Regions from separate parts of the Arthrobacter sp. L77 genome, predicted to be linked through region 2. Evidence: predicted binding sites of a transcription regulator. Region 2 holds the regulator's gene; each other region holds the start of a gene.

Evidence for each region. Region 2 encodes LexA, which represses DNA repair genes until DNA is damaged. Its sites were predicted from a motif close to TCGAACANNTGTTCGA; they were not measured.
Region 1: RY94_RS00555 (HNH endonuclease signature motif containing protein) is a predicted target of LexA. The motif match lies at 5,849-5,864, and genes of this name have one in related genera.
Region 3: RY94_RS00075 (HNH endonuclease signature motif containing protein) is a predicted target of LexA. The motif match lies at 2,105-2,120, and genes of this name have one in related genera.

The regions. Positions count from the first base shown of each region.
Region 1 is NZ_JWSU01000001.1:103,755-114,213, reverse strand. Features, by position in the region: gene RY94_RS00580 (Pls/PosA family non-ribosomal peptide synthetase) at 1-287, opposite strand, end outside; gene RY94_RS00575 (thymidylate synthase) at 515-1,294, shown strand; gene RY94_RS00570 (dihydrofolate reductase) at 1,291-1,884, shown strand; gene RY94_RS00565 (TMEM175 family protein) at 1,950-2,654, shown strand; gene asd (aspartate-semialdehyde dehydrogenase) at 2,742-3,881, shown strand; gene RY94_RS00555 (HNH endonuclease signature motif containing protein) at 4,161-5,837, opposite strand; gene RY94_RS00550 (hypothetical protein) at 6,036-6,503, shown strand; gene RY94_RS00545 (UDP-N-acetylmuramate dehydrogenase) at 6,921-8,012, opposite strand; gene RY94_RS00540 (MaoC family dehydratase) at 8,009-8,449, opposite strand; gene RY94_RS00535 (MaoC family dehydratase N-terminal domain-containing protein) at 8,452-8,901, opposite strand; gene RY94_RS00530 (hypothetical protein) at 8,993-9,223, opposite strand; gene RY94_RS00525 (DUF2797 domain-containing protein) at 9,256-10,197, opposite strand; gene RY94_RS00520 (pyridoxamine 5'-phosphate oxidase family protein) at 10,379-10,459, shown strand, end outside.
Region 2 is NZ_JWSU01000008.1:298,019-308,477, forward strand. Features, by position in the region: gene hflX (GTPase HflX) at 1-733, shown strand, start outside; gene RY94_RS16275 (ATP-dependent DNA helicase) at 726-2,798, shown strand; gene lexA (transcriptional repressor LexA) at 2,839-3,555, opposite strand; gene RY94_RS16285 (LysM peptidoglycan-binding domain-containing protein) at 3,936-4,457, shown strand; gene RY94_RS16290 (histidinol-phosphate transaminase) at 4,549-5,643, shown strand; gene RY94_RS16295 (DUF2461 family protein) at 5,752-6,441, shown strand; gene hisB (imidazoleglycerol-phosphate dehydratase HisB) at 6,560-7,177, shown strand; gene hisH (imidazole glycerol phosphate synthase subunit HisH) at 7,174-7,812, shown strand; gene RY94_RS18220 (hypothetical protein) at 7,828-7,986, shown strand; gene priA (bifunctional 1-(5-phosphoribosyl)-5-((5-phosphoribosylamino)methylideneamino)imidazole-4-carboxamide isomerase/phosphoribosylanthranilate isomerase PriA) at 8,058-8,816, shown strand; gene RY94_RS16315 (SseB family protein) at 8,813-9,667, shown strand; gene RY94_RS16320 (MFS transporter) at 9,695-10,459, shown strand, end outside.
Region 3 is NZ_JWSU01000001.1:3,652-14,110, reverse strand. Features, by position in the region: gene RY94_RS00085 (phosphatase PAP2 family protein) at 1-472, shown strand, start outside; gene RY94_RS00080 (MFS transporter) at 585-1,814, opposite strand; gene RY94_RS00075 (HNH endonuclease signature motif containing protein) at 2,133-3,773, shown strand; gene crcB (fluoride efflux transporter CrcB) at 4,156-4,551, opposite strand; gene RY94_RS00065 (fluoride efflux transporter FluC) at 4,548-4,979, opposite strand; gene RY94_RS00060 (dienelactone hydrolase family protein) at 5,005-5,751, opposite strand; gene RY94_RS00055 (putative quinol monooxygenase) at 5,843-6,154, opposite strand; gene RY94_RS00050 (ATP-binding cassette domain-containing protein) at 6,151-6,957, opposite strand; gene RY94_RS00045 (ABC transporter permease) at 6,954-7,997, opposite strand; gene RY94_RS00040 (substrate-binding domain-containing protein) at 8,078-9,190, opposite strand; gene RY94_RS00035 (LacI family DNA-binding transcriptional regulator) at 9,319-10,365, shown strand.

The DNA.
Region 1 (10,459 bases), on a different contig from region 2:
GGATCGTCGGCATCGACCGGCACGTAGGCGGCACCTGCCGAGAGCACTCCGAGGATCGCGATGTACAGCTCGTTGGTGCCCGAGGGGAGGCGTACCCCGACGGTGTCGCCGCGTCCCACACCGGCGGCGCGCAGGGTGGCGGCGAACCGGTCGGCGGCCGTCACCAGCTCCGTGTAGCTGAGGTCCTCGGTGCCGTCGTCGAGCGCCGACGCGCTGGGGTGTTCCGCGGCCGTGGCCCGCAGGATGTCGAGGAGGGTGCGGGGTGATGGTGCCCGCCCGGACGCCATGAACCGCGCGGCGGCAGGGGCGGTGTGGGTCTCGGGCGAAGGTATGGTCACGGCTGGATTCTTCCGGTACGAAGTGAACAGCAGGTGAGCGGCGACGCCGTCACCTGTACGGCCCGGGGGTAGTCTACCCGCGCACGACGCGGCCGACCGGGACGTCCCGTTCGTCCTAGACTGGCCGGGTGAGCACTCCCATCCCCACCCCCTACGAGGACCTGCTGCGCGACGTCATGGCGAACGGCGCGGCCAAGAGCGACAGGACGGGTACCGGTACCCGGAGCGTGTTCGGCCGGCAGCTGCGCTTCGATCTCAGCGAGTCCTTCCCGCTCGTCACCACCAAGCGTGTGCACTTCAAGTCCGTGGCGCTGGAGCTGCTCTGGTTCCTCCGCGGCGATTCCAACGTGCGCTGGCTGCAGGAGCGCGGCGTGTCCATCTGGAACGAGTGGGCGGACGAGGCCGGCGAGCTCGGCCCCGTCTACGGCGTCCAGTGGCGGTCATGGCCCACGCCCGACGGCGGCCATGTCGACCAGATCGCCCAGGTGGTCGAGGCGCTGAAGACGAACCCGGACTCCCGCCGCCACCTGGTCTCGGCCTGGAACGTCTCCGAGCTGCACAACATGGCGCTGCCGCCCTGCCACGTGTTCTTCCAGTTCTACGTGAGCCCCGGCGTGGACGGCGGTCCCGGCCGGCTCTCCTGCCAGCTGTACCAGCGGTCCGCTGACACGTTCCTCGGGGTCCCGTTCAACATCGCCTCCTACGCCCTGCTGACCCTGATGGTCGCCCAGCAGACCGGCCTCGAGCCCGGCGAGTTCATCTGGACCGGCGGTGACGTCCATGTCTACGACAACCACGTGGAGCAGGTCGCCGAGCAGCTGTCCAGGGAGCCCTACCCGTACCCGCGCATCGCACTGAACCGGAAGCCGGACAGCATCTTCGACTACGCCCTGGAGGACTTCGACGTGATCGACTACCAGCACCACCCCACCATCAAGGCGCCGGTGGCCGTATGAGCACGGTCCCCTCCCCCCACACCCTGAGCGTGCCCGACGCCGTCGGGTCCCGTCCCGTGATCGGCATGATCTGGGCGCAGACCGAGGACGGCGTGATCGGCAAGGACGGCGGCATCCCCTGGCACGTGCCGGAGGACCTGGCGCATTTCAAGGCCACGACGACGGGCCACCCCGTGATCATGGGCCGGCGGACATGGGAATCCTTCCCCTCGACCTTCCGTCCGCTGCCGGACCGCACGAACATCGTCGTCTCAGGATCCGGCGTGGACCTGCCCGGCGCCGTCGTCGTCGATTCGCTCGAGGCCGCCTTCGAGGCCGCCCAGGCCAGTCCCGGTGCCGAGCAGATCTGGGTCATCGGCGGTGGGCGCGTGTACGCCGACGCGATGGAACGCGCCAACGCGGCCCTCGTCACCGTGGTCGAATCAGCGGCGGAGGGCGACACGCTGGCTCCCCTGCTGGGGACGGACTGGGCGTTGACGGCCCTGTCCCCCGAGGCAGGCTGGCTGGAGTCCGTGAAAGGTACCCGCTACCGCATCAGCCTCTGGACGAAGGGTGCACACGAGGCAGCAGCGCCGTCGGACGCCGCCTGAGCACAGGGCAGTCGGGCGTCCTCCCCTGCCTATCCCGGGCAGGGGCGAGACGCTAGGCTCGAACGGTGCCGCACGCTGACGATGCCGATCCAGCACATCAGAAGGACCTGAGGTCCCGCTACCGGTCGGTGCTCACCAGGGGTGGGTCGACCGACAGGACCGTCTTCTTCAGCGATGCCGTGTTCGCCATCGCCATGACGCTCCTCGTCCTCGATCTCGACATTCCCGACGGCCTGCCCCCGGACCGCGTCGGAGCGGCCCTGGTGCAGCAGCTGCCGCACTTCTTCGCCTTCGCCCTCAGTTTCGCCGTCATCGGCAGCGCCTGGCTGAACCACCACCGGAAGTTCAGCGTCATCGTCCGCTACGACCTTCGGCTGCAGGTCCTCAACCTGGTGCTGCTCTTCTTCGTCGCGCTGCTCCCCCTGCCCACCGCCGTGCTCAGCGAGTACGGCGGGACGTCGTCGCCCTGGCCCGTGGTGGCCTATGCCATCGTGGTCGCGGGCCTCTACTCCATGCTGAACCTCGTCTGGGCCCACGCGTGGCGCGAAGGCCTCCTCGCCCGTGCCGTGGACCGCGATCTCTATCGCTACGTGGTGCGGGCGCTGCTCCCCGTACCGCTCGTGTTCGCCGTGAGCATCCCGGTGGCGTTCCTGATGCCCGCGGTGGCGATGTACCTCTGGCTGCTGATCATCCCGGCAGGTGTCGTCGTCCGACGGAGGCTCCTCCCACGAGCCTCCCGGCCGGGGGAGTCGCGCGGCAGATCGGGGTGAGGACGTCGCCGAGGGACGTCCTCTCGGCAGGAGCGGCGTCGGTCACAAAGCGGCGGCGGTGAGGCCGCAACGCCTAAACTGGAGGGCATGACTTCAGCACCCGAGAGCTCTGCCCTGCCCTCCGTCGGTTTCGTGGGCTGGCGTGGCATGGTGGGCTCCGTCCTCATGCAGCGTCTCCAGGACGAGGGCGACTTCGCCAGGATCAACCCCGTGTTCTTCTCGACCTCGGCCGCCGGGGGTGCCGCGCCGCAGTTCGCGGAGGGCACCGGTGTGCTGCAGGACGCGTACGACGTCGAGACGCTCGCCAAGCTGCCGATCATCGTCACCGCCCAGGGCGGTGACTACACGGCCGAGGTCTACCCCAAGCTGCGCGACGCCGGATGGCAGGGCCTGTGGCTGGATGCCGCCTCCACGCTGCGCATGGAGCAGGACAGCATCATCGTGCTCGACCCGATCAACCGCGACGCCATCGACGCCGGACTCGCGCGCGGCGTCCGCGATTTCATCGGCGGCAACTGCACGGTCTCCTGCATGCTCATGGGGCTGGGCGGGCTCTTCCGCAACGGTCTCGTGGAGTGGGGCACGTCGATGACCTACCAGGCGGCTTCGGGCGGCGGTGCCCGCCACATGCGGGAGCTGCTCAACCAGTTCGGGGCGCTCCACGGCAGCGTGGCCGTCAATCTCGACGACCCCGCCTCCGCGATCCTGGACATCGACCGTGCGATCCTCGCCAAGCAGCGGCACCCGAGCCTCGAAGCGAGCCAGTTCGGTGTGCCGTTGGCCGGGTCCGTCATCCCCTGGATCGACAGCGACCTCGGCAACGGTGTGTCCCGGGAGGAATGGAAGGCCGGGGCGGAGACCAACAAGATCCTCGGCACCGCGACGCGCATCCCGTTCGACGGCCTCTGCGTCCGGGTGGGTGCCATGCGCTCGCACTCGCAGGCGCTGACCCTGAAGCTGACGCAGGACCTGCCGGTCAGCGAGATCGAGTCGATCATCGCAGCGGACAACGAGTGGGTGCGCGTCATCCCGAACACGAAGGCCGACACGGTCGCCGGTCTGACGCCGGTCGCGGCGACCGGCTCGCTGGAGGTCCCCGTCGGACGGATCCGGAAGCTCGAGATGGGCCCGGAGTACATCAGCGCCTTCACGGTGGGCGACCAGCTGCTGTGGGGAGCGGCCGAGCCACTCCGCCGGATGCTGATGATCGCCACCGGCAACCTCTGACGCGACTTCCCGTGCGTCGGTGATCAACGGGTTCCCTCGCGAAGATCCGACGGCGAGCTGGACGCCGGTCCGACGGCGAGCTGCCGGGAGCCGGCCGGGAGCTGACGGGGATTCGACGACGGCTTGACGGCGCCCCAGCCGGGAACCGACGACGGCTTGACGGCGCCCCAGCCGGGAACCGACGACAAGCTGCCGATGTCGGACAGCAAGAGCTGTCGGTGATTGTCCGGCCGGCCAGGTGGCGATGACACTCCACCGATCGCTCGGGCCTCTGCTCTACTAGTCTCCCGACGGGACCGTGTCGATGGCACCGTGCTCCACCCCGGGCTGGGCATACCAGTACCTGTTGCGTCGAGCGGTGGTTCCGTGTCGACCGAAGTGTGGCGGTGGCGTGAACCAGGGGATACCGTTGTGCGACGCGACCGTCCAGAGGCCGTCATGGATGGTGTGGTGGTGGTGCGCACACAGCAGGACTCCGTTGTCGATGCTGGTGGTACCCCCGCGGGACCAGGGCGTCATGTGGTGGGCCTCGCACCAGGTGGCCGGAACAGTGCAGTCGGGGAACGCGCAGCCCCGGTCCCGGGCGACCAAAGCGCGACGCATGTGCGGCGGGAAGAGCCTACCCGCACGACCCATGTCGAGGATCTGCCCGTCGCCCCCGAGCACGAGGGGGATCAGGTCGGCGTCGCAGGCGATCCGCCGGATGGTGCGGGCACTGAGTTGCTCGGCGAACACGGCACGCCCTGTCCCGCTTCCATCCCTCGGGCCGACGAGGAAGGCATGACCCGAGGTATCCCCCCGTCTGCTGCCATGACTGCTGGTTTCGCGGTTGCAGGTGGTCTCACGGACGTCGCCGAGGAGGTCGCGGTAGTCGATGGTGACCATGACCTGGGGCCTGTGGCCACCGGTCGCCGGCAGGAGGGAGGTGGACAGGGCGATACGGCACGCACCCACCAGTCCGTCGAGGAGGCTTTGCGCCCGCGTAGGGCCTCCCATCCGGTTCGCCGCCACGGATCCACCACCACCGTCGCCACCACCACCAGCGCCGTCCGCCATCACGTCAGTGCCGCCGAGGCACTGAGGATCGTCCGGGGTGCGGTCGGAGTTGGGAGTCCGGGGGTTCGTGGCGGTGCTCATGGCCGTGATCAGATGCTCGAACTGTTCGTCGGTGGCCCCGATCTCGAGAATGCGCAGTCCGTTGCGCCGGCCCCGGAGAAACACGCCCTGACGACTCCGCAGAACCTTCTCGGTAGGTTCCCGACCGTCCTGGTCCAGGACGGTCTCCCAGCGACGCGCGACGACGCGGAGAACATCCTCGTCGGACTCCAGAGCCTGCCGGGTGAGATGATGCTCCATCGATGCCAGCTGCTCGGGGGCCGCAAGACAGCGGACGCGATCAACTGCGGAACAGATGACCGTCGCTGCCCGCCCGCTCAACGTGCCGGAGGCGAACGCGGCGCTCACGGCTGCCGACTGCGGCTCGACGAATGCGCCCGAGGGCGCGATACCGGGCAACACGCTGTGGGCCAGGTCCAGTCTGCGCTTCGCCTCGGCACGGCTGATCCCCAAGCGGGACCGCAAGTAGTCCGCGCAGGTCCGGAATCGGCTCCCGCTTGCATCATCGGCCACACTCCCACCAGGAGCCCCCACCCCAGCTGCACCGGCTGTTCCCGGCCTGTCGAGGGACTGTTCGGCTCGTGTCTGGAGCGAACCGACCGCGTGAGGTCGCTCGCCCGAACCCAGCTCGTTCTCCTCCGCCATACCTGCGGCGAACACCTGGAGGAAATCGACGACCCGCGAGATGTCCTCGACATCGACCAGCGTCCGCACCGCCTCGCTCCGTGACAGCATCCGGCCCTGGCCCGTCAACGAGTCAGCCACCTGCACCAGCGCGGCGTACACGACCCCAAGGGAGACGTCCGATTCCCCGGGATTCTCGAGCGGTGCTATAGCCATACCTCATTTTATCGAACGTACGTACTATTTTCGAGGGCGGGTCGTGATTGTGGAGGACAAGTGACGACGAGTTATCCACATTCCGCGCACCACGGGGCCGACTGTGCATCGGCACCGTTGCAGAAACGAGAACCGCCGGAACGACCACTGCCGAAATGGACAGGCCAAAAGGTCGGAGGTCACAGGAAGGATAGGCGCATGGATCCCGTGAACGCAGATATCGTCCTCCGGCGCTTCTTCGCGGCCAGCGGCCATACGCGGCATCCCGAGAGCCTGCTGCGGTACGAGCGGATCCAGGACCACCTCCGCGCCTACCTCGAAAACGTCGCCGTGACCAGGCTGACGGACGCCGAGCAGGAACTACTGGCACTCGAACGCCAGTTCGGCACCGAGGACCCCTACGTCCGGGTCATGGGTGCGCGGCAGGTGCTGCACGCCCTCCCGGAGTTCCTCGCAGCACCTCAGCTCCTTCCCGACTTCCACGATCGCCTCGCACAGATCAGCGTCGCCTCACGCCTGGCCCAGTGGGTCTGCTCACGGCAGCTCGTTCAGCGCGAGGACAGCTGGAACGACGTCGTTCTCACCCGCGCTGCCGCCGAACAGGCGCGCCGCTCCCCCGCGCGCTGGGGGAACCCGGTGAACAGGCGGCCGAACCTACCGAACTAGTGGATTGGCCGGCCGGACGAGGCCGGAGGGCCGACCCCGGCTACCGGACGGGTCGCCGGGCATCCGGCTCCACAGTCCGCCAGCCAGGGCACCGCACCCGGGCGTCCCCACGGGTCGCCGGGCCGGTCATCGGGCCGACCTCCGCTCCCATAAGCCGCTGGCAGGCCTGCCGCACCATCGGTCGGGCATCCGGCCCCACGGGCCGCCGGATGAATTACCGAACCGGGTACCGGGCCGACCTCCGCCCCCATAAGCCGCCGGCCGGCCTGCCGGACCATCGACCGGTCCGGTGGGCCGTCGAGCCTGACCATGCCGGTGCCGACGGCCATCGGGCAGACGCCACCGACTACCGGGCTGCGGGACGCAGACGGCGCAGCCGACGGGCAGCAACCCGACCTCTACGCCGCCCGCAACCAGCTACAGGGTGCAGTTGATGAGCAACGGCTCGGGCTCCAGCCGGATCCCGAAGGCGCGCTCCACGCCGTCCCGCACGAGACGGGCGACGGACAGCAGGTCCGACGCCGAGGCTCCGCCCCGGTTGGTCAGGGCGAGCGTGTGCTTCGTCGACAGCGAGGCGCGGCCGCCGGCCACGGCGAACCCGTCGTCGTCCGCGAGGCCGAACCCCTTGGAGAACCCCGCGTGATCGATGAGCCAGGCCGCACTGAGCTTCACGCGGCCGTCCTCACCGGACGGATACCGGGGGGCGTCGGCCGGCAGCCGCTCCGCGGCGTCCTGCGGGACGATCGGGTTGGTGAAGAACGATCCCGTGCTCCAGGTGTCCGGGTCCGGCGCGTCCAGCACCATGCCCTTCCCCGCGCGCAGCCTGAGCACCTCACGGCGTACGTCGTTGGCATAGGCACGCGCGCCGACCTCGACGCCGAGTGCACGGGCCAGCTCCGCGTACCGGATAGGGGTGCTCATGCGTCCGAGGCCGAGCTGGAACTCGACCGTCAGCACCACGTAGCGCGGCGATCCGTCGACGGTGCTGCGCTTGAGCAGGGAGTCCCGGTAACCGAACTGCAGCTCGAAATTGGTGAAGCTCCTGATGCTGTCCGTCTCGCGGTCGAACGTCCGCACCGTGGCGATGGTGTGGGACACATCCGAGCCGTAGGCTCCGACATTCTGGACGGGCGTCGCACCCGTGGAGCCGGGGATGCCCGAGAGTGCCTCGAGGCCCGTGAACGCGTGCAGGACGGTGTACTTCACGAGGTCGTCCCAGTCGTGCCCGGCCTGCACCTTCACCATGACGCCGCCGCACGTGGCGTTGTCGTCGTTGACGGTGAAACCGCTCGAGGTGACGCGGACGACGGTGCCGGGGAAGCCGTCGTCGCCGATCAGCAGGTTCGACCCGCCGCTGATGATGAGCAGCGGGTCCCCCGCGGCGTCGGCGGCCCGGACGGCCTCCACGATCTCCTGTTCGGTCGAGGCCTCCACGAGGGTGCGCGCGGGCCCTCCGACACGTGTCGTCGTGAGGTCGGCCAGCAGCGTGCCGGTCAGGGGCACGGTCATGGCAGTCTCACCACGGCCTGCGCCTTCACGAGCACCTTCTGCCCGGCGAACGTCACGGTGAGGTCGATCCTCGCCGTCGACCGCTCGGTGTCGATCGCGCCGACGATGCCCGTCACTTCCACCACGGCTCCGGGTTCCCCGGGCCGCGCCGTCGTGTCCTCGACGACGACGGGCTTGGTGAAGCGCGTCTGGTAGTCGATGACGGCGGCGGGATCGCCGGCCCAGTCGGTGACCAGCTGGACGACGGCACCCATGGTGAACATGCCGTGGGCGATCACGCCGGGGAGTCCGACGCCCTCGGCGAAGGCTTGGTTCCAGTGGATCGGGTTGAGGTCTCCCGAGGCTCCTGCGTACCGGACGAGGTCCTGGCGGGTGATGTCGACGGTGGTGGAGCCGATCTGCCGGCCCACCTCGAGTGTGCTGATGGATACTGCCATGGCTACTGGCCCTCCCCGCGGACGAGGAGGGAGGACGTCGTGGTGGCCGTCGGCTCGCCGTCGACGGTCGAGATCTCCGCTCGCGTGGTGATCATCGCGCCACCGCCCATGGCCCGCACCTGGTCCACGTGGAGTTCGGCGACCAGCTGGTCGCCGGCGAGGATGGGACGGTGGTGGATGAAGCGCTGGTCGGCGTGGACCACACGGGTGAAGTCGATCCCCGCGCTCGGGTCGGCGATGAGCTGCGCGTCGGCACGCTGGGCGACGATGATCGCGAAAGTGGGCGGGGCCACGAGGTCCCGGTGCCCGAGCGCTGCCGCGGCCTCGACGTCGTAGTGCGCCGGGTGCGTCGCCTTGACGGCCCGGGCGAAGTCGCGGATCGCCTCACGGCCCACGGAGTAGGTCTCTCCTGCGGGGTAGCTGCGTCCCTGCAGGTCTGGGTCGATGGTCATGGTTCCTCCGATGGAAACGGCGTCGGGCGGGCGGGAGATCCTGGCTGAAGGCGCGGGAACGGGACGGCGTCGGCCGTCGGGCTGTGCGGGCTCAGCGCCGGTCCCTGAGGCGGCGCCGGGTGTCGCGCGAACGCACCACCATGCCCGCGAGGTGGCACACCATGCCGACCACGATGATCGGGATGCCCGTGGAGACGAGCGTGCGCTGGTCCGTGACGGCTCCGACCACGGCGATGAGGATGCCGAGCGCCGTGGTCACCAGGGCGGAGACCACCAGCTTGCGGTACAGGTCCGAGCCGGTCTCCCAGGGCGTATTCAGCATTCCCCGATTCTACTGCCGCCCGCCGTCGGTCATCAGAAGAGCGCCTCCTGGACAGCCGGCACCGGCGTGCTGAAGTCCCCGGCCCTGAGCCGCCGACCCTTGAGCTGGGCCAGATCCGCGACGAACACGAGGTCCGAGCCATCGATCGAGACCAGCGCGGACGGGCCGAGTACCTCGCGGACGGTGACGCCGTGCCGGCCCTGGCCGAGCGGCGACGGGTAGGGCTGCAGTCCTCGCCGGCCGAGGACGGCGGACCACGACGACGGAGGCTCGAACTCCTCGTGCACCACCACGAAACCCTCGATCCCCATACCCCCGGCCAGCAGTCCCCGGGCCGCCAGGGCGAAACCGTCGTTGACGTGCTCCAGCTGCACGGAGGGCAGCGGCGCGCACAGGGACGCGGCCTTGGTGGCGGATCGCACGGCCTGCGGCAGGCCGACCGTGCGCGTGACCTCGTCCTCGAGGATCCGGACGATCCGCCCGTCCCGGGTGTGTGCGACGTACTGCGCGACGACGGCGCCCTGCTCCACGAGGCGAGCCCGCTTCCGCAGGTTCGACGCCGTCCCGACCTTCGTCGAGCCGTCCGCGAAGGTCGCCACGTAGAGCCAGTGCGGCTGGTCGAGGTAGCGCTTCAGCCCGGCGGGGGCGATCCCGGAGCGGTGGATGTCGTGCACGAAACGGAGGTCGTCCTGCGCGAAGCACCGCCCGCACTGGGAGCCGCGCTCGGACGGCGCCTGATCGGCACACCGCACCCATGTGCGGTCGTCCCGCCCGTGGACCCGGTGGAAGCCGAGGCAGTACTTCCCCTCGGCGGTGATCTCGAAGGCCAGTCTCGTGCCGGGGGTGAGCTGCAGTTCGTGCCGCCCCTCGTCCTCCTCACCGGAGTCCCCGGGCAGCGCCGACACCTCGTGCATCGACAGGGCCGGACCGGCCTCGTGCCAGGTGACGCCGCTGCAGAGATAGGTGGGTTCCACGGCTCCAGCGTAGAGGCCGGCGCCGACAACGACGGCGGGACGTGCGGACTCCGGCGCCGAGCGACCCCCGAGCATCAGGGCCGACCGGCTCTGGTGCCCGCAGCGGACGTCGGCGACACTGGTGCCGCACCACCCCCGCGTCCACCAGCCCGGACGCCCCGACGTCCAGGAGGATCACGCCATGGAAAGTGACGAACGACCCGGAACCGTCCTGTCCGAAGCCGAAGCATGGGACATGCTGAAACGCTCCGAGTACGGTCGC
Region 2 (10,459 bases):
CGAGATCGCCGGGATGAAGCCCGCACGGGAGACCAAGCGTTCCAACCGCCGTCGGAACCAGGTGCCGTCCGTCGCCATCGCCGGCTACACGAATGCCGGCAAGTCGTCCCTGCTGAACCGGCTCACCGACGCCGGCGTCCTCGTCGAGAACGCACTGTTCGCCACGCTGGATCCGACGGTGCGCAAGGCGGAGACGCCGGACGGCATCGGCTACACCCTGGCCGACACGGTCGGGTTCGTCCGCTCGCTGCCCACCCAGCTCATCGAGGCGTTCCGCTCCACCCTGGAGGAGGTCGCCGACTCCGACCTCATCCTGCATGTCGTCGACGCGTCCCACCCCGACCCTGAGGGGCAGATCGCCGCGGTCCGAACCGTGCTGACGGAGGTCGACGCCCGCAAGGTGCCCGAGATCATCGTGTTGAACAAGGCCGACGCCGCCGATCCGTTCGTCATCGAACGGCTGCGGCAGCGCGAACCGCGGTCCGTCGTCGTCTCCGCGCGGACAGGCGCGGGGCTCACGGAGCTGCGCCAGCTGATCAGCACGAACATCCCCCGCCCCGGCGTGAAGCTCGACCTGATGGTGCCGTACGAGCGCGGGGAGATCCTCAGCCGCCTCCACGAGGAGGATGTCGAGATCCTCGGCCTGGAGCACGTCGGCGAGGGGACCCGCCTCGAGGTGATGGTCCGGGAAGGCCTGGCCGCCGAGCTGGAGGCGTACGTCAGGCATGAGTGAGAGCACGCGGTCCGGCGCCGTGGCGGCGCCGGACGCGGCTCCCCACTCGGACGAAGCACGGCAGGCCCTCGAACTGCTCGACGCCGCCGTGGGCGCCATGGGCGGGGAGATGCGTTCCGGCCAGCACGAGATGGTCCGTCAGGTCAGTGAGTCCATCCGCTCCGGCGAGCACCTGCTCGTCCAGGCCGGCACCGGCACCGGGAAGTCGCTCGCGTACCTCGTCCCTCTGATCGCCCACGCGATGGACAGCGACAAGCCCTCGATCGTCTCCACGGCCACGCTCGCCCTCCAGGCGCAGATCGTGGGAAGGGACCTCCCGCGCCTCCTGGACGCCGTGCGGCCCGCGCTCACGCGCCCCGTCGACGTCGCCCTGCTCAAGGGCCGCTCCAACTACGTCTGCCTCCACAAGACCGGCGGCGGCTTCCCGGAGGAGGACGCGCCCGCCACCCTCTTCAGCCTCGGCGAGGATGCCGCGCCGCACCCCGCCCCGGCGACCGACGGCCCGTCCTCCGCGCTCGGGAGGGACGTGGTGCGGCTGCGTGAGTGGGCCGAGGAGACCGCGACCGGCGACCGCGACGACCTCGTGCCCGGCGTGAGCGACCGCGCCTGGCGCCAGGTGTCCGTCTCCAGCATGGAGTGCATCGGTGCCGCCCGCTGTCCGATGGCCCAGGAGTGCTTCAGCGAGAAGGCGCGCGCCGCAGCCGCGGACGCCGACATCATCATCACCAACCACGCCATGCTCGCGATCAGCGCCTTCGAAGGGCTTGCCGTCCTGCCCGAGTACGACGTCGTCGTCATCGACGAGGCACACGAACTCCACGACCGCGTCACCGGAGCCGTCTCGGGCCAGCTCTCCGCCTCGATGGTGACCGCTGCAGCCGCGGCACTCCGGCGCCACGCGTCCGTCACCACGGGCGTCCTCGACACGGCTGCCGACGCCTTCGAGGCGGCCGCCGAACTCGTTCCCTCGGGTCTCCTGCCGGGAGGCCTCCCCGAGGATCTCGAGCAGGCCCTCGCCCAGGTCCGCGACGCGTCGCGTGCCGCGCTGTCCGACACCAAGACGGACGGCAAGTCCGAAGCCGACGTCGACGGCGGCCGGCAGGTCGCACGCTCCCGCACCACGCTGGTCTTCGAGCTCGCCGAGCGGATCCTCGCGGCGTCCGAACTCAACGAGGTGGTCTGGGCATCGCGTCCCAGTACCTTCACGCCGGGTTCGGGCTACGCGCAGCCCGACGAGAGTGCACCCGCGACGCTGAACGTCGCGCCGCTGTCCGTCGCCGGGCGGCTGCGGGAGGGACTGTTCGAGGACCACACCGTGATCCTGACCTCCGCGACCCTCGCGATCGGCTCCGAGTTCGGTCCCGTCGCCGGCTCGCTGGGCCTCAGCGGCCCCGGTGCGCCCGCCTGGACCGGCGTCGACGTCGGAAGCCCCTTCGACTACCCGCGGCAGGGCGTGCTCTACGTGGCGAAGGACCTGCCGAAGCCCGAGCGGGGCACCTCCGACGCGCAGCTCGAGGAGCTCCTGGGGCTGCTCACGGCGTCGCGGGGAGGGGCGCTGGGACTGTTCTCGTCCAAGCGCGCCGCCGAGGAGGCCGCGGAGGCCCTGCGTCCGAAGGTCGACTTCGAGATCCTGTGCCAGGGGGAGTCCTCGCTCAACGCACTGGTCACGCAGTTCGCGGACGAACCGGATACCTGCCTGTTCGGCACCATGTCCCTGTGGCAGGGTGTCGACGTGCCGGGGGCCTCGTGCCGACTGGTCGTGATCGACCGCATCCCGTTCCCGCGGCCCGACGATCCGCTCATGACCGCCCGCACCCGGGCAGTGGCGCGGAACGGGGGCAACGGCTTCATGAGCGTGTCCGCCACGCACGCGGCCGTCCGGCTCGCGCAGGGCGCGGGGCGCCTGATCAGGGCGGCGGGGGACCGGGGGGTCGTCGCCGTCCTGGACAGCCGCCTCGCCAACGCCCGGTACGGCGGCTTCCTCCGGGCCGCCCTCCCGCCCTTCTGGGCGACGACGGACCGTGCCACCGTCACGGGCATCCTGAAGCGGCTCTCGGGGCGCTGACGCGCCCCGCCGGCCGCAGCACACCGGCTGCGGCGCGTGGCTACAGCGCGCGCATCACCGAGACGACCTTGCCCATGATGCTGGCGTGGTCGCCGAGGATGGGCTCGTAGCGCGTGTTCTGCGGCAGCAGCCACGTATGGCCGTCCCGCTGCCGGAAGGTCTTCACGGTGGCCTCCTCATCGAGCAGCGCCGCCACGATGTCGCCGTTCTGGGCGCTCTGCTGCCGGCGGACCACCACCCAGTCGCCGTCGCAGATGGCGGCATCCACCATCGAGTCCCCCGAGACCCTGAGCATGAAGAGATCCCCGTGGCCGACGAGCTGGCGCGGCAGGGGCATGACGTCCTCGACGACCTGGTCCGCGAGGATCGGTCCGCCGGCGGCGATGCGCCCCACGAGCGGCACCAGGGCGGTGTCGACGGCGATCCGGTGCTCGGCGGCGGGCTTCCCGTCCGCGGACGGACCGGTCTGGGCGCCCGAGGTGTCCGGAGCCAGGGTCAGGGGGAGCAGGACCTCCATGGCGCGGGGGCGCTTCGGATCCCTGCGCACGTAGCCGAGCCGCTCGAGCTGCGCCAGCTGGTGGGTCACGCTGGACAGGCTCGCGAGCCCCACGGTGTCGCCGATCTCCCGCATGGACGGGGGGTACCCCTTGTCGGCGATCGACCGCTGGATCGTCTCGAGGATGGTCAGCTGCCGGGCGGTCAGCCCCTTGGACACGGAGCGGCCGCGCGGCCTGCCCCGGCCCGCGGAGATGGGCACGGCGTCTGCCGGGACGTCGGCAGTGTTCGATTCCTGCCGGGCCGCCGCTGATGATTCCGCCACTGTTGCGCCTTTCGCCTGGGATCGCCGATCCCGCTGTCGCCGCCGGACCGCTTCCGTGGGCCGGAAGCCGTTTTGTCAGAGGCGGCTGGTTGTGTGAGATGCATCGACCCCGGGACCGCCCTCGGAGGGCAGTATCCGTCGACGATGGTGTGATCTCTTCACGCTAGGACAGACGGGGTCACTTTTCAAACATATGTTCGACCGAGTCTCGACACGGGTCGATCGTAGATGCTAGAAATAGGCAGATGCGTATTAGAACGTTTGTTCGAACCGGGCGGTCTGTCCGGCCAAGGCATTCGAAGGAAAGAGGAACGGCAATGGTTACACCCGTACTGCATGGCAGCTCGTTGTGGACGCCCGCTCGCCCCGAGAACCACCTCAGGCTCGTCTCCATGCCTGACCCGTCCTCGTCGACCATCGCCCTGATGCCCCCGACCTTCGCAGCACCCTCCCGGCCTGATGGGACCGGTTCCTCCACCGAGCCCGGTTCCTCCGTGCCGTCCCGTACCTCCACGCAGCGGAGTGCGGACCGTCCCCTGACGCTCACGCGGCGAGGGCGCCTGCTGCTGGTCGGCCTGCCGATCGCCCTGGGCGTCGCGGCCCTGATCCTCCTCGCGGCATTCCTGACCTCGCAGGCACAGGCGGGGGAGTCGGCGCCGACCTCCACGGCCACCGTCGAGGTGAGTGTGGTCACCGGAGAGACCCTGTGGGATCTCGCCGTGCGCTATGCGCCGGAGCGCGATCCCCGGGACGTCGTCGCCGAGATCGTCGAGCTCAACGACCTGCCGAACTCCGTGGTGCAGGCAGGACAGAGCATCGCAGTACCCGCCGCGGACTGACCGGGCCCCGCCGCGGACTGACCGGCGCCCACACCGGGACTGCCCGCCGGGCCATTCGTCCGTGGAAGACGGCATCCCTTAAACTCGAAGAGTGCCCTCCTCCGTCGAAGCCCTAGCAAACCTCCCCCTGCGTGACGACCTCGTCGGGCTGCACCCGTACGGCGCTCCGCAGCTGGACGTCCCGATCCTGCTCAACGTCAACGAGAACACCTACGGCGTACCGGCGGACGTCCACGCGGCCATCGTGGAGGCCGTCGCGGAAGCGACGCGCGGCCTCAATCGCTACCCGGACCGCGAATTCACCGAGCTGCGGAAGAACCTCGCCGACTATCTGGGGCACGGCCTGACGCCCGATCAGCTGTGGGCCGCCAACGGCTCCAACGAGGTGCTGCAGCAGGTCCTCCAGGCCTTCGGCGGACCCGGACGCACCGCCATCGGCTTCCCGCCCACCTACTCGATGTACCCCCTGCTCGCGAGCGGCACCGGGACGCGCTACGTCACCGCCGCCCGCGGTGCCGCCTACGCCATGACGCCGGAGGACACCGCCCGGGCGGTCCGCGCATCAGGGGCGAACATCGTGTTCCTCTGCTCGCCGAACAATCCCACCGGCACGGCACTCGGCCTGGACGTCGTCGAGGCCGCCTACGAGGCCGGCGAGGACGCGCGCGCCATCATCATCGTCGATGAGGCGTACGGCGAATTCGCGCAGGAGGGGACCGCGAGCGCCCTGACCCTCCTGCCCGGACGCCCGCGGTTGCTCGTCTCCCGGACCATGAGCAAGGCCTTCGCCCTCGCCGGCGCCCGGATCGGCTACCTCGCGGCGGCGCCGGAGATCGCCGATGCGCTGCGGCTCGTCAGGCTGCCCTACCACCTCTCGGCCATCACCCAGGCGGCCGCGAACGCCGCCCTCACCCACGCGGACACGCTCCTGGCGAACGTCGAGGCGATCAAGGTGCAGCGGGACCGCATCGTGCGCGAGCTCACGGGACTCGGGCTCACCCCGGCCCCGTCGGACGCGAACTTCGTCTTCTTCTCGGGCCTCGAGGACCCCCACCGTGTCTGGCAGGGCCTCCTGGAGGCAGGGGTCCTCATCCGTGATGTCGGCATCCCCGGATCCCTGCGCGTGACCGCGGGTACGGAGGAGGAGACGACGGCGTTCCTGACGGCGCTGGCGACGCTGCTCTGACGGCCGGGTCGCCGTTCCGACGGTCGGGTCGGCGACGGCCCAGGGCTCCGGAGGGGCCATCCGCTGCGGGCGATGCGCCGCGCGGGTGCAGCGCCCATCATGTGTCGCATGGATCGTCCGATCTTCGAGGAGGCGCAGTCGTTCTTCGCGCGGATGGAGGCGGACAACACTCGCGAGTTCTGGGCCCGCCAGCGCAGGCTGTACGACGACGGCATCCGCCCGGTCTTCACCGCGGTGTGTGCGGCCCTGACGTCGTTCTCCGGATGGCGGATCTACCGCCCGCACAACGACCTCAGGTTCCGGCCGGACAGCCCGCCCTACAAGACCTTCATCGGGGCTGTCGCCGAGCGGCCCGACGGGGTGGGTGCATTCATCCGCGTGAGCAGCATCGGCCTCCTGGTCGCCACCGGCCTGCCGTTCCCCGCCGCGGACCAGCTGGCCGCCTTCCGGGCCGCGGTGGCCGGCGACGTCTCGGGCCCGGCGCTGGTCGCCGCGATCGGCGCGGTCACCGGGCAGGGCATGATGATCCGTCCCGGACGGGCCCAACCGCTGACACGCGTCCCCCGGGGCTTCCCGGCCGATCATCCCAGGGCGGATCTGCTGCGGTGGAAGGGCATCGAGGTCAACCATCGCGTGCGCCGACCCGCGTGGGTGGACATCGCCTCCGCCTCGGCGGGCATCGATGAGCTCCTGTGCGAACCCGCCGCGCTGCACGAGTGGCTGGCCCGCTACGTGGGAGCTTCCACCCTCACCGCGGAGCAGCGGTTCGGTCCGCGCCGCGGCACCGGGGCCCCGTGACCGGTGTGCCCGGCGGGAACACCTAGAATTGAAGGGCAGGACCGCCGGGTGGTTCGCGCCGCCCGCCCTGCTCCCACGTCGATCCGCGCCTGAATGACGCGCACAGAAGGAAGATGCTATGACAGTTGATGCCGCCCGCGGCCGTACGGCCCGTATCGAGCGCGTCACGAGCGAGTCCAATGTCCTCGTCGAGATCGACCTCGACGGTACCGGGGCGTCGTCGATCGACACCACGGTGCCGTTCTTCGACCACATGCTCACCGCACTGTCGAAGCACTCCCTCATCGACATGACCATCCGGTCCTCCGGGGACACGCACATCGACGTCCACCACACGGTGGAGGACACGGCCATCGCGATCGGCGAGGCCCTGCGGATCGCCCTCGGCACGAAGGCCGGCATCCGGCGCTTCGGCGAAGCCACCGTCCCGCTCGACGAGGCACTCGCCAACGCCGTCGTCGACATCTCGGGGCGTCCGTTCCTCGTGCACGGCGGGGAGCCGGCCGGCCAGGAGTACCACCTCATCGGCGGGCACTTCACGGGTTCCCTGACGCGCCACGTGTTCGAGGCGCTCGCCCTGCACGCCCAGATCTGCCTGCACATCACCGTCATCGGCGGCCGCGACCCGCACCACATCGTCGAGGCCCAGTTCAAGGCCCTCGCCCGGGCGCTCCGCGCGGCGGTCGAACCGGACCCGCGGGTCGAGGGAATCCCCTCCACGAAGGGAGCGCTATGAGCGCGCGCACCGTCACCGTCCTCGACTACGGATCCGGCAACGTCCGGTCCGTGGTACGTGCCCTCGAACACGTGGGTGCCGATGTCGTCCTCAGCGCCAAGCCCGACGACGTCCTGAACGCCGACGGCCTGCTCGTCCCCGGCGTCGGTGCTTTCGCCGCCGTCATGCAGGGCCTCAAGGACGTCGACGCCCTGCGGATGATCGGGCGCCGGGTCGCCGGCGGCCGCCCCGTACTGGGGATCTGCGTGGGTCTGCAGGTGCTCTTCGACGAGGGCGTGGAGCACGGCGTGCGCACGCCCGGCATGGGTGAGTGGCCGGGCACCGTCGAACGGCTCAAGGCCGACGTCGTGCCCCACATGGGCTGGAACACCGTGGAACCGCCGGAGGACACCGTCCTGTTCGAGGGCCTCGGCGACGAGCGGTTCTACTTCGTGCACTCCTACGGCGTGCAGGATTGGTCCTTCGACGTCACCCAACCCGCCATGAAGCCGCCGCAGGTCACGTGGTCCGACCACGGCGGCCGGTTCATCGCCGCCGTCGAGAACGGTCCGCTCAGCGCCACCCAGTTCCACCCCGAGAAATCCGGTGACGCGGGCGCCCAGCTCCTGCGCAACTGGATCGACGGGCTGCGCTGATCCGGTGGTGGACCGATGCTGAGCCTCGTGCTCATGGGGGTCGCCGGACTCCTCATCGGCGGCGCCTTCTCCCTGCGCGGGCAGGAGTTCCCGCGCTGGGTGTGGATCGCCTTCCTCGCCCTCGCCGGTCTGGCGCTCCTGGCCGCCTACCTGTTCACGCTGCCCGGCGACTAGCCCGCCCCGCACCGCCACAACCCGCTCCTCCACCGCGGCCCCGCCGCCCGAACGAAAGCAGTCAGCAGACCATGAGCCCCCTCACCGAAACGCCCACCCTCGAGCTCCTCCCCGCCGTCGACGTCGCCGACGGCCAGGCCGTGCGCCTGGTGCAGGGTGAGGCCGGCAGCGAGACCAGCTACGGAGACCCGGTGGACGCGGCCCGCGCGTGGCAGGACGCCGGCGCCGAGTGGGTGCACCTCGTGGACCTCGACGCCGCCTTCGGCCGCGGGTCCAACAAGGACCTGCTCGAGCGCGTCGTCCAGCAGCTCGACATCAAGGTGGAACTCTCCGGCGGCATCCGCGACGACGCGTCGCTGGAGGCGGCCCTGGAACTGGGAGCGACGCGCGTCAACCTGGGCACCGCGGCGCTCGAGAACCCCGAGTGGACGGAGCGGGCGATCGCCCGCTACGGGGACGCCGTGGCCGTCGGGCTCGATGTCCGGGGCACCACGCTCGCGGCGCGCGGCTGGACCCAGGAGGGCGGCGACCTGTGGGAGGTCCTGCAGCGCCTCGAGGACGCCGGCTGCGCGCGCTACGTCGTGACCGACGTGACGAAGGACGGCACGCTCAAGGGGCCGAACCTGGCCCTCCTGCGGGAGGTCCTCGCGAAGACCACACGGCCCGTCGTCGCCTCCGGCGGGATCTCCAGCCTCGACGACATCGCCGCCCTCCGCGACCTCGTGCCCCTCGGGCTCGAGGGCGCGATCGTCGGCAAGGCCCTCTACGCCGGGGCCTTCACACTGCCGCAGGCCCTGGACGTGGCAGGGCTGCCCGCCTCGGACGCGTGAGCGGCCGGCAACTCCCCGCCCACATCGCCGCGGCCCTCGCCGGCAACACGGCGGACTCCGCCGGGCAGCCGTGGGCGGGCCGCGACCTGTCCGGTCCGGAGAACCCGCTGCACGCCTTCGACGACGACGACGGCGCGGCCGACGCGGGGCTCGCCGCGGCGCTGAGCGGGCTCCTGCGCCCCGCGGACGGTCCGGGCGACGCCGAGCGGGCCGTGTTCGGTGCACTCACCACGGCCAGGGTGTTCATCCCGATCGTCGCCCGGCTCAGCGACCAGGCGGAGGCCGCCACCGGGCTGCACGCCGACAAGGAGGCCGAGATGGCGCTCGTCACGCTGACCGCGCCCGACGGCCGGAAAGCCCTGCCGGTCTTCTCCTCGACCGGGGCTCTGGGCCGGTGGCACCCGGACGCGCGGCCCGTCGCGGCGTACGCGTCACGGGCCGCCCTCGCAGCGGCCGCCGAGGATGCGCAGCTGATGGTGCTGGACCCCGGGGCCGATCTCACGTTCGTGCTCCGGCGTCCCGCCGTCTGGGCCCTGGCCCGGCAGGTCCCCTGGACGCCGTCGTACGAGGACCCGGCCCTGGCGTCGCTCGTCGAGGAGGCGGCCGGTCAGGAGGAGGACATCCTCGCCGTGGGCCTGCGGCCGGCCGGTGGAGTGCTGACGCGCACGACCGGCGGTAGCATTGCCTCCGGTGGGGGGCCGGGCCCCGAACTCCGGATGGATGTCCAGCTCCGCCCGGGCCTGTCCGCCGACGGGGTGCGCGACGCCGTCGCCTCCTTCCGCGGGAAGCTCCTGGGCCTCACCGGTTTCGTGGACCGCGTCGACTCGCTCGACATCAAACTCACCCGCTGACGGGGTCGTCGGCCAGAAAGACGAACAGTGAACTTCGCCGTATACCGGGACCTGCTGCGCATCCGCTCCGTCCGGAGGCTGCTCCTCGTCGGGATGATCGCCCGCTTCCCGCACTCGGCCGCCGGGGTGCTGCTGACCCTGCACGTCGTCCAGACCCTCGACCGCGGCTACGCGGAAGCGGGCGCCGTCGCCGCCGTCGTCACGATCGGTATCGCCGTCGGTGCACCGTGGCGCGGCCGGCGGATCGACAGCGCGGGACTGCGCCGCGCGCTCATCCCGTCCGTCGTCGCGGAAGCGGTCATCTGGTCGGTGGCGCCGCACCTGTCCTACCAGTGGCTGCTCGTCGCGGCACTCGTCGGCGGGTTGTTCACCCTGCCCGCCTTCTCCGTGATCCGCCAGGCGCTCGGCGTCCTCGTGGACGGCGACCGGCGGCGCACGGCCTTCACGCTCGACGCCATCTCCACCGAGGTCATCTTCATGGCCGGGCCCGCGGTCGGTGTGGTCCTGGCCACCCAGGTGTCCACGGTGCTCGGGCTGACGCTGGTGGGGATGGCCACCGCCTCGGCCGGCCTCTTCCTCATGTGGTTCAACCCGCCCACGCGGTCCGACCAGCTGCCCGACGCCGTCACGGTCGCGGCCTCCGCGCCGGCCGGGATCAACGAGGCCGCGGCGGACCTCATCGGCGCCGGGAACGCCGACCCGCAGGAGCCGCGCCCGGCCTCGATGCTGCGCAGGGGGGTGCGGAAGGTGCTGCCCTGGATCACCGTGCCCCTGGTCATGGTGATGATCACC
Region 3 (10,459 bases), on a different contig from region 2:
CGCCGTCTTCATCATCGTGACCCCGCGCTGGCGCCCGTTCGCAGCGGCTGCCGGCGGCGCCTACTCGGTCCTCGCCGGCGCGGCCACGTTCATCAACCTCTGGCACCGCCCGGCGGACGTCGTCGCCGCGCTCCTCGCCGTCGGGACGTGGACGCTCATCGGCGGCCTGATCATCATGCGGACCGGCGACCACTGGAACAACTGGCACGGCTACGGAGCGCACTGGGCGTCATCACGCGGCTGGCTGGTGGTGTGCTGGGTGCTGGGGATCGGCGGGCTTGCGCTGTCCATGGTGCTCTATCTCTCCGTCCTGGCCATCGGGCCTGCCCCGGAGCCCGGCACCGCCAACATCCCGCTGTTCTTCTGGTGGGGGCTCACCTGGATCATCGGAGCCGGCTTCGCCCTTGCGGCCGCCGCGGGGTGGCTCTTCTCCGCCCAGGCCCGCGTGACCAGCCCGCCGCGCGCCCGGTAGCGTCCGGGACCACCGCGTCGATCCCACTCCACGGCGTCACCCGGTGGGCATGGTCGAACATGCCCACCCCACGGGTCGCCCGGTGGGAGGAACCGCCCGGTGGACCCGCGCGTCAGCGCCGGGAACGTGCCGGCTCGGCCGCCCCGGGCGCCGCCCGCGGGATCCAGTACCAGAGGACCCCGGCCCCGAGGAAGCCGAGGACCGCCGTCGCCCAGATCCCGGCCGACAGGGTGGCGAGTGCGGTCACCAGGGCGAGCAGTCCGGGGCCGGCCATGGTCCCCACATCCGTGAACAGGCGCCAGATGCCGAGGAACTGCGGACGGCCGGGCGACGGCGAGAAGTCCGCTCCGAGCGTCATGACGATGCCCGAGCCGATGCCGTTGCCGAACCCGATGAGCAGGGCCACCAGGAGCAGGCCCGTGGCATCCCCGGTGAGGGGCAGCAGCGTGAGCGCCACACCCATGATGAGCATGCACGGGACCGCGATCCAGCGGCGGCCCCGGACGTCCATGACCTTGCCGGACGGATAGAAGATCAGCATGTCGATCGCGCCCGACAGACCGTAGATCAGGGCTGTGGCGGACGCGTCCAGACCGATGTTCTCGGCCCACAGCGGCAGGCCCGCCTGCCGCGTGGCGCGTACCGCCGCGATCAGCAGGACCCCGATCCCGACGGTGAGGAAGATCCGGGCGTGACTGCGTATCAGGGAGCGCACCGTCGGCGGGACGAGTGCGGCCTCGATCGGCGTCCGGGCCGTCATCGCGACCCGCCCCGGGGCGTCGAGCTCGGGCACACGCCAGCTCAGGGCCGCCGCGGCGAGGCTCGCCACCCCACCCACCCAGTAGGCGCCGTCGAGCCCGACGGCGCTCATGGCGAGGGCCGCCGCGAACGGACCGACGAAGACCCCGATGCGTGTGACGCCCCCGAGCGTGGACAGCGCCCGGGCGCGGAAGTGCACGGGCACGGCCTCGGTGAGGTAGCTCTGCCGGGCGAGTCCGAACACGGCACCCGCCATCCCCACCATGAAGACGGCGGCGGCGAAGACGGGCAGGGTGGGGGCCGCAAGCGCGAGGAACATGGCCGCCGCGCACCAGAGCGCTGCTCCCACGAGCGCCTTCCGTTCGCCGAATCGCGTGGCGATCAGCGTCGCCGGGACGTTGGTGACGAGGGAGCCGATGCCCGAGAGCGTGATGACCAGGGCCGCTGTCGCCACGTCCGCGCCGAGGTCGCGCGCGGTCAGCGCGATGACCGGCAGGATGGCACCGGTGGCGACCCCGTACAGCAGCGACGGGCCGTAGGCGCCGACGGCGATCGCGCGGAGGTCGAAGGTTTCCTGGGGCACCCGTCCAGCGTAGTGGGCAGGGCGGCCGCCCGTCGTTCCGGTCAGACAGCATCGGCAGGGGCACTGCGTACCATCCATCCGGCGTTGTACCGGCGCGACTGCCCTACGCGGTGCGCAGCCCCGACCAGGTGCTCCACCGGGGGAGCTCGCCGTGCTCGGCGGGGGGATCCGCAGGCGACGATCGACGGGCCGCGTCGCACAGCCACTCATCTCCCTGTGCGCACCATGCGGAGCCGGGTGGAATTCGGGGCTGCACTACCCCTCCACAATGGCCCTCCCGCCTCGATTATTAGAATACGTGTTCGATAATATCGAGTCATGACCGTCACACCGATGAAGCACTTCTCCCGGCCGGCTTCCTCCCTGGAGGAGGCCCGTAGCGTCCTCAGCGACTGCGCACTCGGGCTCGCCCAGTACCACCATCTCCTGTCACGGCAGGACGCCCTCCAGTTCGTCATCGACGTGGGGCAGGTGTCGAAAGTCGTCGATCACCTGCAGATCCTCGCTGCCCGAGTGGCCGATCACCATGGCCTTGCCTCGGAACAGGGCGGCAGCCCGGGCGCATCCCCTCCCGCAGAAGCGGCATCAGTCGCGGAAGATCCTGGGGCCACGTCGTCCAGCTCGTCCGTTTCGTCCGTTTCGTCCACCGATACCGGTCATGGCTTCAGGGACTGCGCGGATTTCCTTCGGGAGACGCTGGGCATCAGCCGTAGCGAGGCACGACGCCGTCTGCATCTGGCTGCGGTCGTGCTGCCGAGCGTGTCACTCACCGGGAACCCGCTTCCTCCCCCACTGGAGGCGCTGGGCGACGCCGTGGGCTCCCTCATCATCAGCGGGCGTGCGGCTACCATCGTGGCGCAGGCGATCGAGCGGGTGCAGTCCTTCGCGACGCCGGATCAGCTCGCGTCGATGGAGCAGCACCTCACCCGGCAAGCGGTCGAGTCCGACGAGGACATCCTGCGCATCCTGGCACGCCGCTGGGAATCAGTACTCGACCAGGACGGACAGGAACCTACGGAGAAGGTGCTTCGGGCGCGTCAGGGCGTCTTCCTCAAGGGACGACGCCATGGATTGCACGTTCTGGAGATCGGCGCCACCGACGAGCAGTTCGAACAGCTCGCAACCGTCATGAACGCTGCCGCCAACCCGCGGGGATCCTCGGGGCATGCCGACCATCCTGTCGACGGCGCGGCACCGGATGTGCCAGACCGTGCAGCACCCACATCAGCACCCACGTCAGCAGCCACGTCAGCATTCGGAACAGCACCCACGTCGCAGGAGCCGTCGGTCGGTCACGGCGGTCCGACCCGGGCGCAGCAACTCCTCGACGGTCTGGTCTCGGCCTGCAGGATCGCCCTGTCGACCGGCGGCCTGCCCGCAACGGGTGGGCATCGTCCGCAGGTGATGGTAACGATCGACTACCAGGACCTGATGGGCGAGACCGAGCGGGCCGGCGACGCCATCTTCTCCGGACAGATCAGTGCACGGAACATCAGGAGGCTCGCCTGTGATGCGGACATCGTGCCGCTGGTCCTGGGCGGCGACGGGCAGGTGCTCGACCTCGGACGTGCGCAACGCCTTTTCCCTCCCCACCTCCGGCGGGCGCTCGTTGCCCGGGACAAGGGGTGTGCCTTCCCTGACTGCTTCATTCCGGCCAGCTGGTGCGAGGCACACCACCTGACACCGTGGTCGCAGGGTGGCGCGACCAGCATCAACAACGGGGTGTTGCTGTGCTCGCGTCACCACCACGTCATCCATGAGGACTCGTGGACTGTCGAATCCCGTGGTGGCATCCCGTGGTTCACTCCACCGGCTCATCGACGACGGACCGGCACCCCCCGACGGAATCTGTACTGGCAGGCAGGACGTGCAGTTCGCAGCGAACTCTCCGCTGCACCTGAGTGCAGCCCGTCCCACCAGCCGACTGCTCCCGACAGGATGGACACAGGGGCGGGGTGACGTGGGCGAACGCCGCAGCCATTGCGCCATCCTGGTGCCGACCCTCCCAGGTGCTACCTGCCGGCGGCACCGGCCCCTGCCCGGCGGTTCCGGCCCGGCGGCTTCGGCCCCGTGGTTTCGGCCCGGCGGTTCCGGCCCGGCGGTTTCGGCGCGGTGGTTTCAGTCCTGTGGTTCCAGCCCCGGCCGTCGGTTTCGGCCCCGCGGTTTCGGCCCCGCGGTTCCAACCCGGCGATTCCGCCAAGTGGTTCCGGCCCGGCGGTTCCGGCCCCGCGGTTCCGGCCCGGCGGCTTCAGCCCGGCGGTTTCGGCCCAGCCCGGCGGTTTCGGCCCAGCCCGGCGGTTTCGGCCTCGCGGTTCCGGCCCCGCCCGCCGGGCAGACGACGTCAGCTCCCGCCCAGCCCGGTCCCAAGGGACCCCACCCACAATCCCAGCCCGGCCGCCGCCAGCGCTGCCAGCGCCGTGCCCGCTCCCGAGAGCACCGCGGCGCCGACACGCTCCGCCTGGAGCAGGCGCACCGTCTCGCTGCTCGCCGTGCTGAAGGTGGTGTAGGCGCCGAGGAAGCCTACGCCGCAGATCAGCGTCCACTCGGACGGGAGGACCGAGGTCAGGCCCAGCGCGGTCACGAGGCCGAGCAGGAAGGATCCGGTGATATTGACCGTCATGGTGCCGATGGGGACCACTCCCCGGAGGGGACCCCGGATGACGCCGTCGAGCACGAAGCGTGCCACCGCGCCCAGCCCGCCCGCGGCACCGAGCGCGAGCGCCAGGGCGAGGCTCATGATGGTCCCCCCGAGAGCGTCGGCGATCGACGGTGGACCAGTCGTCCCGCGCCGATCCCGAGCGCCGTCGCCCCGAGTCCTACGACCACGGACAGCGCGAGGTAGCCCAGGCCCTCCGCAACCCGGCCGGTGTCCAGGAGGAGCGCGGAGTCGACGGCGAGCGCACTGTAGGTGGTGAAACCGCCGAGGAAGCCGGTGCCGACCAGGAGCCGCAGCGCCCGACGCCGGCCGGCATCGGGGCCCCGCCGCGCCAGGACCTCGAGGAGCAGGCCCAGGGCGAATGCCCCTGAGATGTTGATCAGGAAGATGCCGAACGGGAGACCCGACGGAGTCGGCAGGACCTCGGACAGCCCGAACCGCGCGAGGGTCCCACCCATGCCGCCGAGGAACACCAGTCCGAGGTATGCGGGTCGGAGGTGCGGTGGCATCTCACCCCGACGGGGGCGGCCCGGATCAGGCAACGTAGCGGGCGAGGAAGTCCAGGGTCCGGGCCCATGCGTCCCCGGCCGGTCCTGCGCGGTAGGCGAAGCGGTTGGAGTCGTTGAAGAACGCGTGGCCCGCCCCCGGATACCTGACGGCGGTGAAGTCGACGCCCGCCTCGGACATCGCGGTCTCGAGCGCCGGGAGGCCGGCGATCAGGCCCTCGTCCTCCTCCCCGTAGAAGGCGAGGACGGGTGCCGTGATGCGGGACAGCTCCTCGCGCGAGAAGTCGGCATGGCCGTAGAACGGCACGCAGGCGCGCAGACGCGGCTCGTGGACGGCGAGCGAGAAGCTGTAGGTCCCGCCGAAGCAGAAACCGGTGATGCCCACGCGTCCGGCCACCGCGGCGTCGTCGTGCAGGAAGGTGAAGCAGGCCCGGACGCGCTCCGTGGTGAGCGCCCCGAATGCGGGACTCCGGAGCGGTGCGAGAAGCGCACGGAGCTTCGGCTGAGCCTCGTTGCGCGCCGCCTCGTCCGGTCCGAAGAGGGCCTCGCCGATCCCGGCGGTGGCCTCCTCGGTGATGCCCTGATCGGCGAGGAGATCGGGCGCGACGACGACGTAGCCTTCGCGGGCGAACCGGTCCGCGACATCCCGGGTGTGGGAGACGAGCCCCCACACCTCGTGGATGAGGACGAGGCCGCCCCGCACCGGTCCGTCGGGTCGCGCGACGTAGGCCGAAAGCGGGCCGGCGGTGGTCGGGATGTCCTGGAGCGCGCTCATCCGCCTAGGTTTGCACGCTTGGTGATGCTGCGCCAACCGCCGGCCCGGTTGTCAGCGGTCGGGGTCCGGACCTCGCTGCCTCCTCGACCACCTATGCCAGAGGCGAGAGCCACGTCAGCCGAGAGCCGTCACCGACGATGAGTTCGGTGAGGACGTCGTTGAACTCTCGTCCGTAGTCGGCGGTGATGTGCGCCTGGAAGGCCTGATCGTCCCGATACACCTCGTACACGAAGAAGTCGTTCGGCGACTCCGTGCGGCGGTGGGGGTCGAAGACGATGTTCCCCGGTTCGGCGCGTACCCTGCCCGTGAGGTCGAGGAGGAGGGCCTGGACGTCGTCGGCCTTGCCGTCCTGTGCGGTGAACTCCGCGTAGAGCACGACGGCGCCCGATGCGTCAGCGGTCATGCTGCCTGTGCTCCCGTCATGATGGCGACCGCCTCGGTCATGGTGTGGCTCTGCGGAGTGATGGTCGTGGCGCATTTGCCGAGGCGCTGGATGTGGATCCGGTCTGCGACCTCGAAGACGTGGGGCATGTTGTGGCTGATGAGGATCACCGGGATGCCCTTGGCACGAAGGTTCTTCACCAGTTCGAGGACCTGCTTCGATTCACGCACGCCCAGCGCTGCTGTGGGCTCGTCGAGGACCACCACCTTCGATCCGAAGGCTGCGGCTCGGGCGACCGCGACGGCCTGTCGCTGGCCGCCGGACAGGTTCTCCACGGGCACGGTGACGTCCTGGAGGGTGCTGATTCCGAGCTCGTTGAGTTCAGCTCGCGCCTTCTCCCGCATGCCTTTGGTGTCGACGACCCGGAACACGGACCCGAGGATGCCCTTGCGGCGTTCTTCACGTCCGAGGAAGAGGTTGGCGGCGACATCGAGGGCCGGTGACACAGCGAGATTCTGGTAGACGGTCTCGATGCCGGCCTGACGCGCGTCCTGGGGACGCTTGAAGGAGACGCGTTGGCCTTCGAGCAGCAGTTCGCCCTGGTCCGGCACCTCGGCTCCTGTCAGGCACTTGATCAGGGTCGACTTGCCGGCCCCGTTGTCCCCGATGATCGCCAGCACCTCTCCCGGGTACAGCGCGAGGGACACTCCATCGAGTCCCACGACTTTGCCGAACGTCTTCACGAGATCGCGGGCCTCGAGGATGGGCCGGCGGCCGGGATCATCGGGCGGCGAGGGAAGGGTTGCGCTTGCTGCGTCGCTCATGTGCGTACCTTTCGGATCCACTGGTCCACGGAGACAGCGATGATGATGAGGACGCCCACGGCAAAGGTCTGCCAGAGAACGTCGAGGCCTGCGAGGGAGAGCCCGTTGCGGAACACTCCGACGATCAGGGCGCCGAGGAGGGTGCCCCAGACCGTGCCCCGCCCGCCGAAGAGGCTGGTTCCGCCGATGACGACAGCGGTGATGGAATCGAGGTTGAGGTCGGCACCGGCATTGGGCGATGCCGCATTGCTGCGGCCGATCTGGATCCAGGCGCCGACGGCGAGGATGGCGCCGGCAGCGAGGTAGACGCTGACGAGGACGCGATTGACACGGATACCGGCAAGGCGTGCGGCTTCCTTGTCGTCGCCGACGGCGTAGACGTGCCGGCCCCACGCGGTCTTCCCGAGGATGAGGGCGACGGCGATGTAGAGCATGAGCATGAGGACGACGCCGTTGGTGATGTTTACGCCCGCGATGCTGAAGGTCGTCCCGGTGGCGGTCAGCACGCCGGGCATCTCCGATCCTCGGACGGTGGCGCCGGACGAGTACAGCAGGGTCAGGGCGATGAAGATGTTCAGCGTGCCGAGGGTCACGATGAAGGGCGGCAGGCGGAACTTGGTGACGAGGAAGGCGTTGAACGCCCCCGCGGCGAGGCCGACCACCAACCCGAGCAGCAGTCCGACGAACCCCGGAACGCCGTTCTGCGAGGTGGTCTGGGCGATCACCATGGAACTCAGGACCATGACCGCTCCCACGGAGAGGTCGATGCCGGCGGTCAGGATGATGAGGGTCTGCGCGACCGCGAGGGTGCCGACCACCGCGACCTGCTGGGTGATCAGTGACAGGTTGGCCGGGGCGAGGAAGCGTTCGTTGAGCAGGCCGAACACGATGATGGCGATGACCAGCACGATGGCGGGGCTGAGGGCAGGATAGCGATGCAGGGTGTTGCGCACTCGTGTGAGCGGTGTGGTGCGGTCGAGGAACTCGCTGGCGAGGTCGTGACTGCCCGACGCGGGTGCAGTTCTTACTGGCTGGTTCATGGAGGAACTCCGTTGGTCGTGACTGACAGTCGGTCCGCGGGAGGATACTGACCCGCGGACCGACCGTGTCGAGAGGTGTTCTATCCCCAGCAGATGTCGCTGGCAGCAGCGGCGTCGATGGACTCGAGGCCGTCCTGGGACTCGTTGGTGACCAGGGCCACGCCGGTGTCGAAGAAGTCCTTGCCGTCCGTCGGCTCGGGCGCCTCACCGGTTTCGACCAGCTGGGCGATCGCCTGCACACCGAGTTCGGCCATCTTGACGGGGTACTGCTGACTGGTGGCGTCGATGATGCCCTCGTCGACCTGCCCCACGCCCGCACAGCCACCATCGACCGAGACGACGATGACGTCTTCCTTGCCCGCGGCCTTGAAGGCCTCGTATGCGCCGTATGCGGCCGGTTCGTTGATGGTGTAGACGACGTTGATGTCGGGGTTGGCGCTCAGCAGGGTCTCTGCCGCGGTGCGGCCGCCGTCCTCGGCGCCCTGGGAGGCCTCATTGCCGACGATCTCGTACTCGCCTCCACTGTAGGAACCGGTCTTCTCCTCGTCCCCGTTCTTCTCGGCGTCCGCGGTGTCGATGCCCATTCCGTCGAGGAAGCCCTGGTCGCGGTTGTAATCGACGGAGACGATCTTGTCATCGAAGAGATCGATCAGGGCGATCGTGGCCTTCTCGCCGTCCAGCTTGGCGGCGGCCCACTTCCCGATCTCCTGGCCCGCGACGAAGTTGTCGGTGGCGAACGTGATGTCTGCGGCGTCCGGATTCGTCGGCGGGGTGTCGAGGGCGATGACGAACAGACCCGCATCGCGTGCACGAAGGAGCGCGTCCTCGACAGCGGGACCGTTGGGCGTGATGAGGATGCCTGCGTCCCCCTTGGAGATGGCGTTCTCGATCGCCTGGATCTGGGTGTCCTCGTCACCGTCCTCCTCACCGGCAGCGAGCGTCAGCTCCACCCCTTCGGCGTCGGCTGCAGCCTCTGCGCCTTCCTGCATGGCGACGAAGAAGGGATTGGTCGTGGTCTTGACGATGAGCGAGACGCCGATCGGCCCCTCTGCCGAACCGGACGCAGCGGCATCGCCGGAGGTGGAGGACGAGTCTCCTCCTCCGCAGGCCGTGAGGGCCAGGAGCGAGAGGGTCACGATCGAACCCGCTGTCGTCACACGCCGACGGAACGAGTGGGATGGCTGTGATGTCATTCGATTCATCCTTGAATCTCCTTAGGTGGCGGGAGCTGCTCCCTGACAACGATGTCACGTCAGATATAGACTATGATCTGGCTCACAGTCAACCATTCAGAAATGATGGAGCATCAAACGTGACATCGATGTCAGGACAAGGCGCCCAGCACCCTCCGCGGTCACGGCCTACGATGCGCCATGTCGCTGCATTGGCCGGCGTGGGAATCAAGACTGTGTCACGTGTCATCAACCAGGAACCCAACGTCTCGGCGGCGACGATCGCCAAAGTGATGGATGCTGCACGATCGCTGAACTATCACCCCGACGAACAGGCAGGGAATCTGCGACGCGCAGACGGACGCACCCGGACACTGGGCCTGCTCGTCAGCAGCGTGGACAACCCCTTCGCCGGAGCCATGCACCGCGCGATCGAGGACCTGGCCCTGGAGCGCGGCATCGCCGTCTTCGCCTCCAGCCTCGATGACGACGCGGAGCGGGAACAGGCGTCCGTGACCGCCTTCCTGCGGAGGCGCGTCGATGGCCTGATCCTCACCACGATCTCCCGTGACCAGTCGTATCTGGCGTCAGAGATGCAGCACGGCACCCCGATCGTCTTCGTCGACCGCGAACCGGCGGGCATCACCGGCGACTGCGTCGTGAGCGACAACCGCGAGGGAGCCATGACGGCAACCAACCATCTTCTCGAGCACGGTCATCGACGGATCGCCTATCTGGGAGATCGCAGTGATATCTACACGGCGACCCAGCGGCGCCTCGGATTCTTCGATGCCCTCGGTCGAGCAGGTGTTCCCACCGGGGACATCCCCGTCATCGAGGATCTTCACGACGAACGCTCGGCCGCGCAGGCGATGCTCACGCTGCTCGACTCCCCCACGCCACCCACGGCAGTCTTCACCAGTCAGAACCTGGTCACGATCGGCGCGATCAGGGGGATGCGTGCCCGCGGGGCACACCGGACAACGGCACTCGTCGGGTTCGACGACTTCCAGCTCGCCGACCTCCTCGATCCAGGGGTCACCGTCGTAGCCCAGAACCCCGAGGACATCGGCCATACCGCAGCACGACGGCTCATCGGACGGCTCGACGGCGAAGAGGCGGCACCTCGCACGTGCATCGTCCCCACCACGCTCATCATCCGGGGCAGTGGAGAGATTCCTCCGGCTCGGCGCTGAGCCCGACCCCGCCAGGGAGACCCGCACTTCGCACCGGCCTCCGCATCGGGTCGCGTCCGCTGTCCTCCGCACCCGGGGCGCACGGCAGCATTCT